Regions from separate parts of the Blastococcus sp. SYSU DS0617 genome, predicted to be linked through region 4. Evidence: riboswitches for the same ligand, from Rfam matches in the RefSeq annotation. Region 4 holds a riboswitch; each other region holds the start of a gene.
What was found. Region 4 has a riboswitch for cyclic di-AMP ahead of ACI793_RS13765 (hypothetical protein). Riboswitches for the same ligand answer to the same signal wherever they lie in the genome.
Positions count from the first base shown of each region.

Region 1: linked by a shared signal. The riboswitch ahead of ACI793_RS12745 (C40 family peptidase) and the one ahead of ACI793_RS13765 (hypothetical protein) in region 4 are both predicted to bind cyclic di-AMP.
Region 2: linked by a shared signal. The riboswitch ahead of ACI793_RS17965 (aggregation-promoting factor C-terminal-like domain-containing protein) and the one ahead of ACI793_RS13765 (hypothetical protein) in region 4 are both predicted to bind cyclic di-AMP.
Region 3: linked by a shared signal. The riboswitch ahead of ACI793_RS13320 (C40 family peptidase) and the one ahead of ACI793_RS13765 (hypothetical protein) in region 4 are both predicted to bind cyclic di-AMP.

Region 1 is NZ_JBJHAO010000010.1:84,193-88,687, forward strand. Features, by position in the region: gene ACI793_RS12735 (D-alanyl-D-alanine carboxypeptidase family protein) at 1-1,062, shown strand, start outside; gene ACI793_RS12740 (hypothetical protein) at 1,125-1,451, shown strand; cyclic di-AMP (ydaO/yuaA leader) riboswitch at 1,646-1,827, shown strand; gene ACI793_RS12745 (C40 family peptidase) at 1,922-3,013, shown strand; gene ACI793_RS12750 (M48 family metallopeptidase) at 3,225-4,493, shown strand; gene ACI793_RS12755 (glycosyltransferase family 4 protein) at 4,490-4,495, shown strand, end outside.
Region 2 is NZ_JBJHAO010000021.1:29,591-34,085, reverse strand. Features, by position in the region: gene ACI793_RS17975 (hypothetical protein) at 1-124, opposite strand, end outside; gene ACI793_RS17970 (glycoside hydrolase family 3 N-terminal domain-containing protein) at 294-1,502, shown strand; gene ACI793_RS17965 (aggregation-promoting factor C-terminal-like domain-containing protein) at 1,598-2,443, opposite strand; cyclic di-AMP (ydaO/yuaA leader) riboswitch at 2,520-2,673, opposite strand; gene ACI793_RS17960 (class I SAM-dependent methyltransferase) at 2,799-3,440, opposite strand; gene ACI793_RS17955 (SDR family NAD(P)-dependent oxidoreductase) at 3,445-4,308, opposite strand; gene ACI793_RS17950 (flavin-containing monooxygenase) at 4,308-4,495, opposite strand, start outside.
Region 3 is NZ_JBJHAO010000011.1:49,915-54,409, forward strand. Features, by position in the region: gene ACI793_RS13300 (GGDEF domain-containing protein) at 1-516, shown strand, start outside; gene ACI793_RS13305 (transglycosylase domain-containing protein) at 520-1,692, opposite strand; gene ACI793_RS13310 (HAD domain-containing protein) at 1,787-2,308, opposite strand; gene ACI793_RS13315 (WhiB family transcriptional regulator) at 2,353-2,724, opposite strand; gene ACI793_RS13320 (C40 family peptidase) at 2,953-3,504, opposite strand; cyclic di-AMP (ydaO/yuaA leader) riboswitch at 3,520-3,678, opposite strand; gene ACI793_RS13325 (hypothetical protein) at 4,078-4,495, shown strand, end outside.
Region 4 is NZ_JBJHAO010000012.1:4,643-9,137, forward strand. Features, by position in the region: gene ACI793_RS13755 (phosphoenolpyruvate carboxykinase (GTP)) at 1-864, opposite strand, end outside; gene ACI793_RS13760 (SGNH/GDSL hydrolase family protein) at 1,142-1,999, shown strand; cyclic di-AMP (ydaO/yuaA leader) riboswitch at 2,257-2,420, shown strand; gene ACI793_RS13765 (hypothetical protein) at 2,637-3,839, shown strand; gene ACI793_RS13770 (hypothetical protein) at 4,191-4,495, shown strand, end outside.

The DNA.
Region 1 (4,495 bases), on a different contig from region 4:
AACGACCGGACGGCGGCGAGCTGGCGGGCCTACCTCGACCAGCTGACCGCCGCCGGGATCGTCCCGCCGCCGTCGGCGGAGCTGGGCGACCCCGCCGCCGGCCTGCCCGCGCGCCTGGTGCCGGTCGGTGCCGCCGGCGGAGGTGCCCAGCGCGGAGCCGCACAGCTCCCCGGCCGGCCCGCATCCCTGCTCGTGCTGCCCGCCGAGACGCTCGCGGCGGTGACCGCGGCCATGGACGCGCTGGGACTGCCCTACGCGCCCGGTACCGCCGGTCCCGAGTCCTGGGACTGCGGCTCGCTGGTGCAGTCGGTCTACGGGCGGGCCGGCGTCGCGCTGCCCGGGAGCCAGGCGGAGCTCTTCGCCGTCACGGCGCCGGTCGCTGCCGCCGACGTGCTCCCCGGTGACCTGGTCTTCCTCGGCACCCCGGAGGCCGGGCTCGGGCACGTGGGGATCGCGCTCGACCCGCGCACCATGCTCGCGGCCGACGCCAGGGCGGGCGCCGTCGTGGTGCGCACCCTGCCCGCCGACGAGGTGCTCGGTGTCGGCCGGCCGAGCCTCGGTCGGCGCGCGCCCGCGGTGGCGCCGGGGCCGACGGGGGACGCCCTGCGCGTGGAGTGCGGCAACGCGGTCTACCCGCCCAGCTACGGCGGGGCGCGGCAGTGGGGCGGGTACCCCAACGGGCTCATCCCGCCCAGCGCGATGTGCCCGCTGGGCGCGGCGGGGCACTCGCTGCGCTGCGACGCCGCTGCGGCCTACCGGGCCATGTCGGCGGCCTACGCCGCCGCGTTCGGCGGGCCGCTCTGCATCACCGACTCCTACCGGACCTACGCCGGCCAGGTGAAGCTCTACGGCGAGAAGCCCGCGCTGGCCGCGGTCCCCGGGACGAGCAACCACGGCTGGGGGCTGGCCGTCGACCTGTGCGGCGGCATCGAGACCTTCGGGACGCCGCAGTACGGCTGGATGGCGGCCAACGCCGGGCGGTTCGGTTTCCTGCACCCGACGTGGGCCGACCCGGGCAACGGTCGCGAGGAGCCGTGGCACTGGGAGTACGCAGGCAGCTGACCGTCCGGGACGGGATTGTCGGTGGCCGCTCCTACCGTGCGCATGACTCACGGAGGAGAGACATGCTCATCGACTGCGATACCTGCACCGTCCGGGGCGCCGGCTGCGCCGACTGCGTCGTCACCGTGCTGCTCGGTGCTCCACCAGGGTGGGAGGGCGTCGACCCGGTCGTGGTGCCGATGGCCGGCCGCGCCCGCAGCGGCGGCCCCGCGCCGGCCGCCGAGGACGTCGTCGTGCCACCGCCCGGTGTGGTGGTGGAGTTCGACGACGTCGAACGCCGGGCCGTCCGCGCGCTGGCCGAGTACGGGCTGGTGCCGCCCCTGCGTCACCGCGACGGCTCCGGGGCGGCCGACGACGGCGGGATCTCGCCCGACCGACGTACCGGCTGACGCACTCGCCGGCGAGCTCAGTGGCTGCGGACCGTGCTTGTACCCCTACTCTCGGCTGCCACTGTGGAGGCGCGCGGAGAGGGTCGAGATTCTCGTCACAGGTTTAACTGCTGTCTCCGTTTGTCACGGACACATCACGAACGTAGGGTCGTCGCGTCCGACCGGGTGGTCGTCATCCGCAGACGGGTGGCCTCGGCCGGACACCGCCGAATCACCGCACGACGTCCGACCGGTCGTCCGAGGTGAACCGGGGACCCACCGCAGTCCTGGGGTGAGTTCTCCTGTGAGGGCCGGTCCGCCGGTGAGCAGGAGATAGGGCCGTTTCTTCCCCGCCCGAACCCGTCAGCTAACTCGGTAGGCGGTGACGAGGAAGAAATGGAGAGCCGCCGCTCGTGGCGACCCCGCACGCTTCACCGACGCATGTCCTCGCACCCTTCCGCCCCGATCCTCCGGCCGGCTCCGCCCGCCGGGTGGGCCGCCTCCGCGCCGGCCTGCTCATCGGGGCCACCACTGCACTGACCTTCACCATGGTCCCGGGCACCGCCTCCGCGGAGCCGGGCCGCGCCACCAGCACCGCCGAGGCCGCGCAGATGGTCGCCGAGGCCAGCCACGAGCTGGAGGTCGTGTCCGAGCAGCTGAACGAGGCGAAGGTGCAGCTCGAGCGCCAGCAGGCGGCCGTGGAGAGCGCCGCCCTCGCCGCCTACGCGGCCGACGTCGAGCGCGCTGCCCTCGACGGGCGGATCCGCCAGCTGGCTCGCACCGCCTACACCGGCGGCGGCAGGGCCCTCACCCAGCTCGACGTCATGCTGACCAGCGATTCGGCCGACGAGTTCGTCTCCCAGCTCGGCACGCTGGACGCCATCGCGGGGCGTACCAACGCCGCCGTCGGCGAGGTCGCCGAGGCCTCCGAGCGCGCCGAGGCCGCCCGCGCCGAGGCGCAGGAGGCTCGCGAGCAGGCCGAGGAGAGCGTCGAGCAGATCGAGGCGAAGCAGGACGACCTCGAGGTCAGGATCGCGGACTACCAGCGGCAGTACGCGGCTCTGGACGCCGCACAGCGCGCTGCCGTCGAGCGCGCCCACGCCGACGAGCAGTTGGCCCGGGCCTCGCGGTCCGAGCGCACCGCCCCCTCGTCCGCCGCCTCCTCGTCCGCCGCCTCCTCGGCGGGCAGCAGCGCCCCGGCGGCCCCCGCGCCGAGAGCTGCCGCGCCCAGCGGTGCCGCCCAGGTGGCGGTGAACACCGCACTGGCCCAGGTCGGGGACCGCTACGTGTGGGGCGCCGGCGGGCCGGACGCCTTCGACTGCTCGGGCCTGACGTCCTACGCCTACCGCGCCGCGGGCATCTCGCTGCCGCACTCCAGCCGCAGCCAGTCGCAGATGGGCCGGCCGGTCTCCCGGGGCGAGCTCCAGCCCGGCGACCTGCTGTTCTTCTACAGCCCGGTCAGCCACGTGGCCATGTACATCGGGAACGGCAAGATGGTGCACGCCTCCACCTCGAGCCAGCCGGTGAAGGTCGACAACGTCGACTCCTTCCCGAGCTACAACAGCGCCCGCCGCGTCGTCTGACGGACACGCGACCCGCTCGACGAGGGCCGGCGATCTCCCGCGCGGAGGTCGCCGGCCCTCGTCGTCCGGTCGTCGTGGCCCGTCCGGGGCCTCCGGAAGGCCACGAGCGGGAGGGCGATGCGAGCCGTCACTAGGATCGAGGCCGTGCGTGCCGGTGCCCCGTGGTGATGACGCCGCGGACCCGGCAGACCGGCGTCGCAACGGAGGCCGGATGACCGGCCGTCGCGCTGCGCTGGCGACCGCGGTGGTGCTCCTCGCCGCATTCGCCGTCGTCGTCGCCGTCGGCACCCCCTGGCAGACGCTGTCGGAGCCGCCGGGCGGGGCGACCCCGATCGACCCGACGGCCGGGTTGTCGGCCGAGCAGGTCGACCGCGCGGAGGCCTTCGCCGCCGCGATCCGGCCCGCCTCGCTCGCCTCCCTGCTGCTGGGGCTGACCGTCTCCGCCGTGCTCGGCCTGACGCCTCTCGGCGCGCGCCTGGTGCGCGGGCTCCCCACCCCCCGGCGGTGGCGCTGGGGCTGGCAGGTGCTGCTCGGTGTGTTCGCTCTCGCCGTGATCGGCCGGCTGGTCACCCTGCCGTTGTCGGCCTACGGCGAGGTGGTCCGCCACCGGTACGGGCTGTCCACCCGGAGCTGGGGGCTGTGGGTGCGGGACGTGGCGACGTCGACGGCGATCGACGCCGCCCTGACCGCCCTGGCGGTGGTGGCCCTCGTCTGGCTCGCCCGCCGGGCCTCGCGCCTGTGGTGGGCCTTCGCGGCCGCGGGCGCCACCGTGCTGGTGGTCGTGGGCTCCTTCCTGTGGCCGGTCCTCGTCGAGCCGGCCTTCAACAGCTTCGAGCCGATGCCCGCCGGGCAGCTGCGCAGCGATCTGCTCGCCCTGGCCGAGGAGAACGGCACCCCGGTCCAGGACGTGCTGGTCTCCGACGCCTCGCGCCGCACCACGGCCCTGAACGCCTACGTGTCGGGCTTCGGGTCCACCCGCCGCATCGTCGTCTACGACACGGTGCTCGAGCGACTGCCCGACGAGCAGATCGAGTCGATCACGGCCCACGAACTCGGCCACGTCGCCGCCGACGACGTCCTCACCGGCACCCTCCTCGGCGCGCTGGGGGGTGCAGGCGGGGTCGCCCTGCTCGGCTGGGCGCTGACGTCCCCGCGACTGCTCCGCCGGGCCGGGGCCGAGGGTCCGGCGGACCCGGCGGTGGTGCCGTTGGCCCTGCTGCTGGTCGCGGTCGGGACGCTGGTCGCGACGCCCGTGCAGAACCTGGTCTCCCGCCAGATCGAGGTGCGGGCCGACGTGGCCGCGCTCGACCTCACCGGTGATCCCGCAGCGTTCATCGCCATGCAGCGCGGCCTGGCCGGCAGCAATCTGTCCGACCCCGATCCGCCCGCGGCGTGGCACTGGTTCTTCGGCTCGCACCCCACGGCGGCCGAGCGGATCGCGCTGGCGCAGGACTGGGCCCGTTCGGAGCGCGAGCCGTGACC
Region 2 (4,495 bases), on a different contig from region 4:
ACCCGGCGACGGTCCGGGCCCGGTCGGTGAAGCTCCGGAGCTGCTGCACGAACTCCTCGACGGACCGGCCCACGAGGCCGCCCGGTGGCACGCCCCGCTCGGGTTCTGGTCGTTGCTCGGTCATGCCCGGACGCTATGCCGGTGCACGCCCCGGGGCGACCGGGGCCGGCCGCGGCGGCACCGGCCCACACCACCCCGGGCCGGGCCGTCCCGGGCCGCCGGACGGCACAATCGGCTCCGGCCGCAGCGGTCGCCGCCCGGCGATCCCCGCGGCGATCCCGAGAGGAGCGTCCATGCGTCCGACCGTCCGCGCCACCGCCGTGCTGGCCCTCACGGCGGGACTGGCCGCCTGCGGGGGCGAGCCGGGCGCCGGCGGCTCCGCATCGACCCCGGCTCCCTCCTCCTCCGCCGCGCAGCCGTCCCCGTCCCCGTCGGAGGCGCCCGGCTCCCCGGTTCCCGGGAACGACGCCGAGGCGCGGGTGGCTGATGCGCTCGCCGGCCTGGACCGCCGCGAGCAGGTCGCGCAGCTGTTCGTGGTCGGCGTCCCCGCCGATTCCCTGGCCACCGGCGCCCGGCTGGTCGAGCAGGGCGCGGGTGGGGTGTTCCTGGCCGGGCGGCCCACGGAGTCCGCGGCACAGCTGTCCGCGCTCACCGCGGCCTGGCGGGAGCAGAACACCGGGCCGGGGCTGTGGATCGCCGTCGACCAGGAGGGCGGCAGCGTGCAGACCCTCAAGGGCGAGGGCTTCGAGCGCCTGCCCAGCGCCACGGTCCAGGGCGACCTGCCCGGCGACCAGCTCGCGGACCTCGCCGGCGAGCTGGGCCGCCGGCTGAGCGGCGCCGGCGTGAACCTCAACCTCGCGCCGGTGGTCGACGTCGTCCCGGCGGGCACCGAGGCCGACAACGGCCCGATCGGCTTCTTCGACCGGCAGTACGGCAGCACCGGCGCGGAGGTCGTCCCGGCCGCGACGGCCGTCGTCGACGGACTGGCGGCGGCAGGGGTCACCTCGACGCTCAAGCACTTCCCGGGGCTGGGCCTGGTGCGCGGGAACACCGACGACACCGCGGACGTCGTCGACGCGGTCACCACGGCCGGGGACGACCAGGTGACCGCGTTCGCGGAGACGCTGTCCCGGACCGAGGCGGAGCCGATGGTGATGATGTCGTCGGCGACCTACAGCCGGATCGACCCGGCCTCCCGGGCGGCCTTCTCGCCGGTGGTCATCGGCGACCTGCTGCGCGGGGAGCTGGGCTTCTCCGGCCCGGTCATCTCCGACGACCTGGGGAGCGCGGTCGCGGTGACGCACGTCCCGGTGGGCGAGCGGGCGGTGCGCTTCCTCGCTGCGGGCGGGACCCTCGTGCTGACGGTCGCCCCCGACACCTTCCCGGCCATGCTGGAGGCGGTGCTGGCCCGGGACGCGGCCGACCCGGCGTTCGCAGCCGTCGTCGACTCCGCCGTGCACACCGCGCTGCTCGCGAAGGCCGAGGCCGGGCTGCTCGGCTGAGCCCGGCACGCACGGAGCCGCCGAGATCAGCTGATCTCGGCGGCTCCGTGGCGTCGAGGCACCGGGATCACGCGATCCCGGCCGCGGGGCTCAGGTCAGTACCAGCCCTTGGCCTGCGAGTGCGACCAGGCGCCGCAGGGCGAACCGAAGCGGTTGTTGATGTAGATCAGCCCGGCGTCGATCTGGCGGTAGCCGTCGGAGGTCTTCGCGATACCGGTGCCGGCCCAGGTGCTGTCCAGGAACTGCGCGATGCCGTACGCGGTGCTGCGCGGGTTCTGCGCGTTGGGGTTCCAGCCGCTCTCCTTGCCCCACAGCTTCTCGAGGCAGGAGAACTGGGAGCTGTTGCCGCCGAGCTTCTGCAGGGCGTAGCTCTGGTAGGAGCCCGACGGCGCGGCGGGTGCTGCCGCTGCCGCGCGGGGAGCGGGGGCGGGGGCGGCCGGGCGAGCGGCACGTGCGGCGCGGGCGGCCTCCGCGGCGCGGGCGGCTTCCGCGGCGCGAGCCGCCTCGGCGGCGCGGGCGGCCTCCGCGGCACGGGCTGCCTCGGCGGCGCGGGCGGCCTCCACCCGGGCCGCCTCCTCGGCCGCGAGCCGGGCGGCCTCCTCGGCCGCGCGGCGGTCGTGCTCGGCCTGCTCGGCGGCCAGCTGGTTCAGCGCAGCGGCCGTCTGCTCGGCGTCCCGCGCGCTCCGGCTGGCGGCCAGCTTCTCCAGCGGCGCGACGACGTCGGTGTCCAGCGCGGGCGCCGGCTCCGCCGTGATGCCGAGCTGCTGGGCGACGCTCATCGACTCGGTCTGCGCGACGGCCTGCGCCTCGGGCTCCCCGGCGGAGAGGACGCCGACCATGACGGCGCCGGCCGTGGCCACGCCGATGAGGGCGACGGACCGGCGGGCACCCAGCGGCGGGCGGTTGCGGAGACGTGCGTTCACGGTGGTGCGGAGGTTCATGAGGAGGTTCTGCTCCGGGGGTCAGGGCGCAGCAGAGCAGCCGCCCCCCAGGGGCGGCGAGAGCCTGCGGCTGTCCAGTTCTTCCGTGAGCCGCCTACCGGGTTAGCTGACGGGTTCGGGCGGGAAGCAGCCCTACCCCGCCCCGGACTGGAGGTCCGGGGCCGGGATTCACCCCAGTACGTCGGTGGGTCCCCGGCTCGCCTCTCGGGGCGATTCGGCGGCGCCCGGCGCGGAACCCTCGGGTGAGGGAGCCGCCGGCCGGACCGGGCCAACGTAACGGCTGTTATCGGTTCGTGACAATGCCGTGAACGTATTTACCGACGTGACGCATCTCCCGTTCACGGCCGGGACGGATTCACGGCAGCCGCCACACCGTCGTCCGGCGGACGCGGGCAGGCCCGCCTTCGGTGTCGACGACGTCGTGGACGGCGGCCTCGACCAGCCGGTGGTGCGGCAGGTACGGCCGGCCGGGGTCCCCGATCAGCACCTCGGCGCCCGTGGCCCGGACGGCGTCCAGGAACGGCAGCACCCGGTCGGTCATGATCCGGTCGTAGCAGACGTCGCCGGCCAGGACGACGTCGACCGACGGCGGCCCCTCCCCCAGCAGATCGCCCACCGGCTCGATCCCGGCCACGCCGTTCAGCGCCGCGTTCTCCGGGATGGCGGCCAGCCCGAAGGGATCGATCTCGCTGGCCACGACCCGCGTCGCGCCGGCCATGACCGCCGCGACGGCGACCAGCCCGCTGCCGGCGCCCAGGTCCAGCACCGAGCGGCCCGCGACGACCTCCGGGTGATCGAGCACGTAGCGGGCCAGGGCCTGACCACCGGGCCAGGCCGCCGCCCAGAAGGGCGGCTCCTGGGCGGTCCGACCCTGCTCCACCGCCATCGCCTCCCACAGCGCGACGACGTCGGCGGCGACCAGCAGCCGCACCTCGGGCACCAGCGACGGACGCACGGGGCGGGTGTGGGCGCGGATGAACTCGGCGGGGACGGTCACCCGGTCAGTCTCGCGTGGCCGCCCCGCCCCGGGCGGAGGAGCCCCGGGCGGCGATGCCCCGGGCGACGAGCCGCCAGTAGCTCCCCGGCCGCAGCCGCACGAGTGCGTCAGGCACCCGCGCGCTGAGACCGATGAGCAGCCGGGGACGGCGCTTCTCGATGGCGGTCACGATCTGCGCGGCGGCCTTCTCCGGTGGGATGCGCAGCAGCCTGGCCATCTGCGCACGGCCCTCCGCGACCTCGGCGGGGTCCACCCCCGAACCCAGGCGCGCGCTCTCGGCGATCCGCGTCCGGATGCCGCCCGGGTGGACCACGGTGACGCCGACCTCGTCGTCGGCGAGCTCGTGCCGCAGCGACTCGCTGAAGCCGCGCACGGCGAACTTGCTGGCGGCGTAGGCGGCCTGCCCGGGCGGGGCGAAGATGCCGAAGATGCTGGAGACGTTCACCAGGTGCGCACCGGGGTGCGCCTTGAGCGTGGGCAGCAGCGCCGCGGTCAGCCGCACCACCGCACGGAAGTTGATCGCCAGCACCCAGTCGAACTCCTCGAGGGTGACCTGGTCGAAGCGGCCACCCAGCGCGACGCCGGCGTTGTTGACCAGCAGCGTCGTCCCCGGATGGGCGGACGCCAGGGTCGCCCCCAGGGCGTCGGTGGCCGCCTCGTCGGCGAGGTCGACGACGTAGGTGTCGACCTCCAGTCGAGGGTGAGCTCTGCGGATGCGGTCGGCGACCGCTGTCAACCGGTCCCCGTCGCGGTCGACCAGCACCAGGGCGCTGCCGCGGTCGGCGAGCTGGAGCGCGAGCGCCTCGCCGATGCCGCTGGCGGCGCCGGTGACGACAGCCGTGCCGCCGGCGAACTCGTAGGCGCGCATCAGGCGGCCGCCCGCTCGGTGCGGGCCGGCGCGGCGGAGAAGGTGATGCCCTCGTCCTCGAGGGGGCCCCGGCGCATCATCCGGACGTCCCGGATGTAGTTCTGGTGCAGCCTCCACGGCGTGCGGCTGCCCTGCTTGGGCAGCTGCGCCAGGCTGCGCTGCACGTACCCGGCGGCCAGGTCGAGGA
Region 3 (4,495 bases), on a different contig from region 4:
TCGGACGCCAGCCGCGACCCGCTGACCGGCCTCAGCAACCGGCGCGGCTTCGACCGGGCGCTCGACGAGCTGATGTCCGAGGCGGCCCGCAGCGGCGAGCCGCTGTCCGCGGTGCTCATCGACGTCGACCACTTCAAGGCGGTCAACGACACCTACGGCCACGAGGAGGGCGACCGGGTGCTGCGCCGGGTCGCCGACGTGTGGCGGCGCGAGGTGCCGGACCGGGCGTTCCTGGCCCGGCACGGCGGCGACGAGTTCTCCCTGCTGCTGCCCGGCACGCGTGGCCCGGCGGCGCTCGCCCTCGTCCGCCGGATCTGCGCCGTCGACGCGACGGTCTCGCTCTCCTGCGGCGTGGCCCAGTACCGCACCGGCGACAGCGCGTCCCAGCTGATGCGCAGCGCCGACCGTGCGCTCTACGACGCCAAGATCCTCGGGCGCGGCCGGGCCGAGCTGGTCACGGACGCCTCCGCGACCCGCACGGACGGCGCGACCTCGTGGTCGCCTCCGCCCTCCTGAGCGTCAGTCGGTCCCTTCGGCGGCGATGAGCTCGGCGATCTCGTCCGGCCGGGTGGTGCAGTCATCGCCCGACGGTTCCTGGTCGCTCGCCGAGCCGGTGATGCCGATGTCCTCGACGGGCTGGGTGCCGAGCCGGTCCAGGTGCCGCGGCACCCGCGCCTCCGCGTTGAGCACGTGCGACCGGGACAGCCAGCCCATGCCGTCGGCCACCTCGAAGTCCATGCCGCCGCCGGGCGCGCGCTGCACGTGCCCGGGGGAGGGCAGCAGGCCGACGATCCGCACGGCCTGCGCCTGGGACAGGTCCCGCGGCGCGACGTCGAAGTAGTACCAGGAGGCCGCGCAGACGCCGTAGATCGTCGGGCCGAACTGCGCGTAGTTGACGTAGAGCTCCAGCATCCGGCGGTCGTCGATCAGCGCGGCCACCTCCACCGACATCAGCGCCTCGACGCCCTTGCGGAACGCGCTCAGCTCCTGGTTGAGGAAGAGGTTCTTGGTCACCTGCTGCGGGATCGTGGAGCCCGACGGGTCGTCCTCACCGGCCAGGTGCGCCTGCGCCCGGCCCCACAGGTCGGACCACTCGAAGGCGCCGGAACGAGTGGGCAGTGCCGAGTCCTCGTGCGCGATGACCGCCGCCAGGAAGGTGCGGGAGACGTGCTCGACCGGCACCGACTGCTGGATGGCGCCGTCGGGGTTGGCCGCCATGAAGGCCGTCGTCGGCGGGTCCACCCAGCGCAGCGAGAGGACGACCAGCGCCTGGACGACTGCGAGCACCACCAGCACGCGCGCCACCCGGCGCACGATCCGGCGGCGCGGGCGGCCGGTGCGGGCCCGCCGGCCGCGGCGACCGGACTCCGGCGCAGGCCCGTCGGGCGGGAAGGGCCGGTCGGGCGGGAACGGCCTCGCGGGCGGGGCGCCGTACCGGTCGCCCACCGGAGGGGCGCCGTACCGGTCGCCTACGGGAGGAGCGCCGTACCAGTCGTTCCCCGACGGCGGCGGCCGGTCGAACCGCGGCCGGCGCACGGGCCGGCCGTACTCGTCGTACCGGTCGTGCTCGGACGGCGCGTACCGGTCGTACCGGTCGTCCTCGGGCGGCGGTGCGTACCCGGACCTTCCCGGGCCGGCGGGGCCGCGGCGGAACCGGCGGGTCGGTGGGGGATCCGGCTCGTAGGAGCCCATGAGGTGCTGCTCCTCTGGTCGGTGTCGGTCGCGAGGGTAGGTCGGCGACCTGTGAGCCGGTTCCCGCGCGAGGTCGCGCGGAGCTCCCGGACTGTCAGCCGGCGGTGCCCAGCCAGGCCTCGATCCGGTCGAGCTCGGCGTGGGTGAGCCCGCGCGTGTAGTGCGGTGCCACGACCAGCACCTGGCCGTTCGCGGCCAGCCAGTCGCGGGTGTCCTCGGCCTGGTCGGCGAGGTCGTCGTCGATCCAGACGATGCGCCGGCCGGGTTCGGCCTCGGCGACGGCCTGCGCCGCCGCCAGCTTCCACCACCCGGCGACGCCGCCGAGCGCGCCACCGAACCCGGTGGGCAGGAGGTCCCGGCTGTGCGTGCGCAGTCCGCGGGGCAGCCCCAGCGGCTCGGCCAGCAGCCGGTCGGCCATCTCGGTCCAGGTGGTCAGCCACTGCAGTTCGACCCGGCCGGACTCGTGCAGCTCCCGCAGCCGGGCGACGACGGCGGGGTCCCAGGACAGCACGTAGCCGTTGAAGCGTCCGCGCTGCCAGCCCTCGGGGAGGTCCGGGCGCACCGCGTTCAGCACGCCGTCGACGTCGAGCAGCAGGACGGGCGGGGGAGAGGTCACCCCGTCGTCCTACCCCGAACGGGCCGGGGAGTCGCGACCACGCGTCAGGCGGTGATGGCGTCCCGGCGCTGCAGGCGCAGCCGCCGGCGCTCGCGCTCGGACAGCCCGCCCCAGATGCCGAAGCGCTCGTCGTTGGTCAGCGCGAACTCCAGGCACTCGGCCCGCACCTCGCACCCGGTGCAGACGCGCTTGGCGTCGCGGGTGGAGCCGCCCTTCTCCGGGAAGAAGGCCTCCGGGTCGGTCTCGCCGCACAGCGCCGACAGCCGCCACGACTCGTCGCCGCCGGCCGGCGCCGCTGCCCACGGCTCCGACCACGACTCCGCGGCCGGCTCGGACCACGGCTGCGGCCAGGCCGACTCGTCAGCGGCCGGAGAGGTGTCGGGGACCAGCGAGAGGAAGGGGCGGAACGAGGACACGGAGCACTCCAGGGGAAGCGGGGTGGTGACGGACCAGTACGGGCCGATCTCTCTCCGTAACGCTAACGCCGTCGAACCTCTCCGGCTCCGGCGTAAGCACCCCGAAACCGGGCCGTCCGTTTGGCGCTTTGTGTCGACTTGTCGGCACATCGACGTGTCGCCCCGTCGACGAACCGCCGGCCGGGTCCGCCCCCCGTGCGGGGGGCGCACCCGGCCGGGCGAGACGGATCAGACGACCCGGCGGGCGGTGTTGTAGCCCGGCACCGAGCTCACCGGCACGATCGAGACCGGCTTGCCGTAGGTCGAGGAGTGCACCATCACGCCGTAGCCCAGGTAGATGCCGACGTGGCCCACCGGGGAGTAGAAGAAGATCAGGTCACCGGCCCGCAGGTCGGCGCGGCTGACGTAGTGCCCCGCCGTCGACTGGGCGCGGGAGGTGCGCGGCAGGTGGACGCCGACCGCCTGGAAGGACGAGTAGACGAGCCCGGAGCAGTCGAAGCCGCCGGGGCCCGTGCCGCCCCAGCGGTACGGCTTGCCCTGCTGGCCCATCGCCACGTGCGCCGCGGCCAGCGCCGTGTCGTACGACGACCATCCGTTGATGGCCGGGACCGCGGTGAGGGCCGGCGCCGATGCCTGGGACGGCAGCGAGGCGACGGCGCCGGGGGCGGGGCTCGCCGAGGCGGCCATCGGAGAGAGCGCGATTCCCGCGCCGGTGAGGAGGGCGAGCGCTGCCCCGCGGAAGGAGCGGCGGGTGATCGTGGACGTGCGAGTAGTCGTCATGGACGACGCGTTCTCCTGTTCTCCATCAACCGCCTACCGAGTTAGCTGACGGGTTCGGACGGGGAGATCGCCCGGCGCCACCGGCGGAGCCGGATCGCGCTTCACCCCAGTACTGCGGTGGGTCCCCGGCCCGGCGCCGAGAAGAGTCCGGCGCCGGTTCGGCGGTGTCCGACCGGGTGTCACCTGGGGCGGTGACGAACGGGGCCTCGGCCGGACCGCGACGACGCTAGGTCGGTCATCCGGCCGTCACAAAGTGACGGACGTGCGTCTCTGCGAGCGACTACCGGACCACCGCGGACCCGCTCCGGACGGGCGACTCGCGAGCCGACCACGGGGGACGCCGACGGTGCTCCGGGCGTGGCGGCACACGTGCCTAGCGGAACGCAACCGGCCGCTTACTTCGGTCCGGCGGCGTGGCGCAACGCACCGTCTCCGCCCGCTCGCGAGATCACTCCGCTGCGGACCGGTCCCGGCGAGATCAGGACCCTCGCCTCACGACGTCGGGACACCTCCCGCTCGACCGTGGTCCTCGCCCGGGCGGGAGGGACCCGCCAGGCGTTGGAGGTGGATCCCATGACCGCTGAGCCCGTGACCCCGGCTCCCGCGCGACCCGCGCCGCACGACCCGCCGGCCCCACGGCCGGCACCCTTCGGACGGCGCACCGCCATCGTCTGCCTGACCGTCGGCGCCGCGCTCAACCTCTCCGAGGCGCTGATCGGCAGGGTCGTCGGCCAGGGCGAATCGGTCGCCGGCAGCCTGGACGCCTGGGCCGAGCGCCCGACGCTCGCCACGGTCGGGCTGGTCGTCGGCACGATCGCCGTTCCGTTCCTGCTGCTGGGCCTGGTCGCCATGGCGCAACTCGTCCGACCGCGCATGCCGCGGCTGGGCACCACCGCCATGGTCCTCGGCTTCGTCGGCGCGCTCGGCTTCGTCGGCATCCACGCCGTCTCGATCATCGACCGCGCCGCCGTCGACCAGCCCGACCGTGCGG
Region 4 (4,495 bases):
GAAGTGCACCTGGTAACGGTCACCGAGGGCGTCGGGCGCCAGGATCATGGCCAGGTTCGTCTTGCCCGACGCGCTCGGCATGCCACCGCAGATGTGGTACGTGCGGCCGGTCTGCTTGTCGGTGATGCCGAGCAGCAGGAACTGCTCGGCGAGGAACTTGCCCGAGGCCCAGCCGTCGTAGGTCGCCTGGCGCAGGCCGTGGGCGATCTTGCCCAGCAGCGCGTTGCCGCCGTAGGACGAGCCGTAGTGCAGGATCGTGCGCTCGTCGGCGATGGTGACGAAGTAGCGCTGGTCGTCCGCGGTGCCCTGGCCCAGGTTGTCCAGGTCGCCGGTGACGTGCACGCCGCGGACGAAGTAGTCCGGGTCGGCGAGCTCGTTGACGTACTGCACGCCCACCCGCGCCATGCGGATCATGTGCAGCACGACCGTGCGGGTGTCCGTGAGCTCGACGCCGGTGGCGTAGGGCTGCAGCGGGGAGCCGGGCGGGGCCATCACGTAGGGGACGACGTACATCGTCTTGCCCGCGGACTTGCCGGCCATCCGCTCCTCGAGCATCGGCCGCATCTCCGACGCCGGGCGCCAGTTGTTGTACTCGCCCTTGTCGTCGGGGTCGTTCGTCGCGACGACCGTGCGCTCCTCGGAGCGCGCCGTGTCCTTCGGGTGGCTGCGGGAGTAGTAGCGACCCTTCCCGGCCGGCAGGAGCTCACCCGCGTCGAGCGACTCCTGGATCAGCCGCGCGTCGTCGGAGGCGTTGATGACCTCCACGCGCTCGGCGCCGGTGTGCTGTGCCCAGTGCTTCACGTAGGACCGGACGGCTTCGTTCGTCAGTCCGGCTTCGTCCAGTACCGCATCTATGGCAGTCACGAGGATCCTCTCCATCCGCTACGACCCACCTTCTCGTCCCGGGCACGATCCAGCCACCGCGCCACTCTGCGAGGGAGTGGTGTGGACCCCTGATCGGGAAATCGTTCGGTGATGGTGTCAGGCGTGTTACCGCTGATGTACGCCGGGAGGCCTCCGGACCGCCCACGGACATCCGGAAGGGGTACGTCCCACGCTCGCCGGTGTGACGGGCGTAACTCCGGGATCGGGCCGTCGTTGTCCCGTGCGGCCTGTCCACGCCCCCCTCCGGAGCTGCTCCGTGCGCCGTCTCGCCGCCGTCCTGTCGGCCCTGTTCGTATCCCTCGTGCTGGTCGCGCCACCGGTGCAGGCGCACGGCGGGAACGGCCCGGTCCGCTACGTCGCGCTGGGCGACTCCTACAGCGCGGCGTCCGGCGTCCTGCCGGCCGACCTCACCGCCCCGCCGCAGTGCCTGCGCTCGACGGCCAACTACCCGCACGTCATCGCCGCGGCCACCGGTGCCCGGCTCACCGACGTCACGTGCGGGGGCGCGGACACCGGTGACTACCTCGCCGCCCAGTACCCGGGGGTGGCGCCGCAGCTGGACGCGGTCACCCGCGACACGCAGGTGATCACGATGACCATCGGCGGCAACGACAGCGGCGTGTTCATCGACTCGATCACCCGCTGCGGCGCAGCGGGGCTCTCCACGCTGGGCCGGGGGAGCCCGTGCCGCGACCGGTACGGCTCCTCCTTCGAGGACACCATCCGCAGCACCACGTACCCGTCGCTGGTCCAGGTGCTCCGGGCGGTGCGGACCAAGGCCCCGCGCGCCGAGGTCGCGATCCTCGGCTACCCGTCGATCCTGCCGGCCACCGGCGGCTGCTTCCCGCAGATGCCCGTCGCGGAGGGCGACGTCCCGTACCTGCGGGGCGTGCAGGCCACGCTGAACGACGCCATCCGCCGGGCGGCCAAAGCCACGGGCGTGACCTACGTGGACATGAGCCGGGTGTCGGAGGGGCACGACGCCTGCCAGCCGCTCGGGGTCCGCTGGGTGGAGCCGGTCGTCGGAGGCACCAACCCGGTGGTCGTGCACCCCAACGCCCTGGGCGAGGCGCGGATGGCGTCCCAGGCGATGACGGTCCTGCGCCGCCTCTGAGCCCGGCCGGCGCACACCGGCGCTCGGAGCCGGCGGCCGGACCCCGGCGCTCCTATCCGGCCGCTGGTTCCCGTCGCGCTCCAGGGGCACCGGAGGGCGGGGAGAGCTGGTTCCGCCCCTCCCGGCCGGGTGCAGACGGGCCGCGACGGGCGCCCGGCTCGTCGATCGGGGCGACGACCTGGCCATTTGTCACGGATGCATAACGGTGCCTACCGTCATGGTGTCCGCCGGTCGCCACGTCCCCCTCCCGGGGAGTTCGGCGGACGCCGCTGAGTCGCCGTCGTCCCCGTGGGGCGCCGGTGAGCCGGGGACCCACCGCAGCACTGGGGTGAATCGCGCACCGGGCACGTGTCCGTTGCGCGTAGGGCACTTCTGAGCCCGAATCCGTCAGCTAACCCGGTAAGCGGATCGGAAGAACGGAGAGCCGCCGGATGGCGCGCCCCTGCACCGCCGCTGGACCTGCCCGCACCCACCACCGACGGCGGGTCCACCCGCACGGCTGAGCCGCGCCCACCGCTCCTACGCACGTCCGCCTGCAGGCGCGCGTGCCCGGAGTGCAGTCCCGCAGATCCCACTCGTGCAGCGCCGCGCCCCGTGCCGGGGTGTCGCTGCCCCACGTCTCGGAGCACCCGCACCCATGAACGTCCGCACCACGATCTCCGGCGCCCGCCGCCGGCACTCCTCCCCGCGCCGCCGTCGACCGGTCGGCGTGCGCACCGGCACCTACCTCGCGTCCGCCGCCGCGGGCCTCGTCCTGGCCACCGCGCTCATCGGCAGCGAGGTCGCCCCGCGGGCCGACGCGGTGGGCGCTGGTGCCGTGAGCGTCGAGCCGGCTCCCGCCCCCTCCGGGTCGGGAAGCGTCGCCGGGCAGCTCGGGATCGACGCCTCGACCGCCCCGGACGACGCGGCGGACCGGCTCGAGCCGCTCCAGGAGCTGGCCGCCAGCCGCAGCAGCCGGGACGACGCGGCGGCCGCTGCCGGTCTCGCCCAGGCCGCCGCGGACCAGGCCGCGCTGGACCAGCAGCGCGCCGAGGCGGAGGCCGCCGCCCGGCGCGCTGCCGAGGAGGCGGCCGGGATGAAGGCGGCGGCGGCGTTCGCCGCGGCCGAGGAGGCGGCCGGGATGAAGGCGGCGGCCGCGTTCGCCGCGGCCGAGGAGGCGGCCGGGATGAAGGCGGCGGCCGCGTTCGCCGCTGCGGAAGAGGCGGCCGGGATGAAGGCCGCCGCGGCGATCGCCGCTGCCGAGGAGGCGGCCGGGATGAAGGCCGCCGCCGCGTTCGCCGCTGCCGAGGAGGCGGCCGCCGCAGCGCCGCCGGCCGCACCTGTCGCTGCCCCGCCCGCTCCGCCCGCTCCGGTCGCGCCCCCCGCTCCTCGGGCTCCGGCACCGGCACCGCCGGCACCGCCCGCGGCCCGGGCGCCCGCACCGGCCGCTGCACCGGCACCGGCTGCCCTCCCGGCACCCGCCCCGGTCGCCGCACGCGCCGTCGCGCGGATCACCAACAACGCCGGAGCGATCCGGCCGCAGGTGCAGGCGGCGGCGAACGCCGTGGTCAGCAACGTGCCCGGCGCCGGCTCGATCACCCTCGGCGGTACGCGCGCCAGCGCGGCCGACCCCGGTGGCCACCCCTCCGGCCTCGCGCTCGACTACATGGTCCTGTCGAACCGCGCGCTCGGGAACGCCATCACCGCCTACCACATCGCCCACTGGGACGAGCTCGGCGTGGCCTACATCATCTGGGAGCAGCGCTACCTCAGCTCACCCGGTGGGGCCTGGAAGCAGATGGAGAACCGGGGCAGCGTGACGGCGAACCACTTCGACCACGTCCACGTCAACTACCGCTGACGCCGTACCGCCGTACCGCCGGCCGTCGCGCATCGCGACGGCCGGCGGTGCTCGGTCGCGCCGCCCCGAGCTGCCGGATGCCGGGAGCGTCCGGGTGCCCGGTGGTGAGGGGCGTGTCACGCCCGGACACGCCGTCGCCGATTGTCACGGATCCGTAACGGTGGTTACCGTGGCTGCGTCCGCCGGTCGACACGACCCCACCCCGGCACGCCCGGGCACCGGCTCTCCGGTGACCCCACCGGCGTCCCGGCTCACCGCGGAGCCGCAGCCCTCGCCGACCGCACACCCGTCGCAGCCCCACGTCGTCCCTGGTCGGACGCTGCTGCACGCACCTTCGGAGCACCCGCGCACATGCACTCCCGCACCACCGTCTCCCGCCGTTCGTCGACCTCTCATCGCCGTCCTCCGGCCGCCGTCCGCCGACCCGGCATCTACCTGGGAGTGGCCGCCGCCGGCGCGCTCCTGGTGAACCTGGCCGCCGGCACCGGCCCGGCAGCCCAGGCCGAGGCGGTGAGCACGGAGTCGGTCAGCGTGGCGCGTCAGCTCGGCATCGAGTCCACGCCCGCTCCGGAGGACGTGACGCGCGAGCTGGAGCCGCTGGCCGAGATCGCCGCCAGCCGCAGCGCCCGTGAGGACGCAGAGGTCGCAGCACTGCT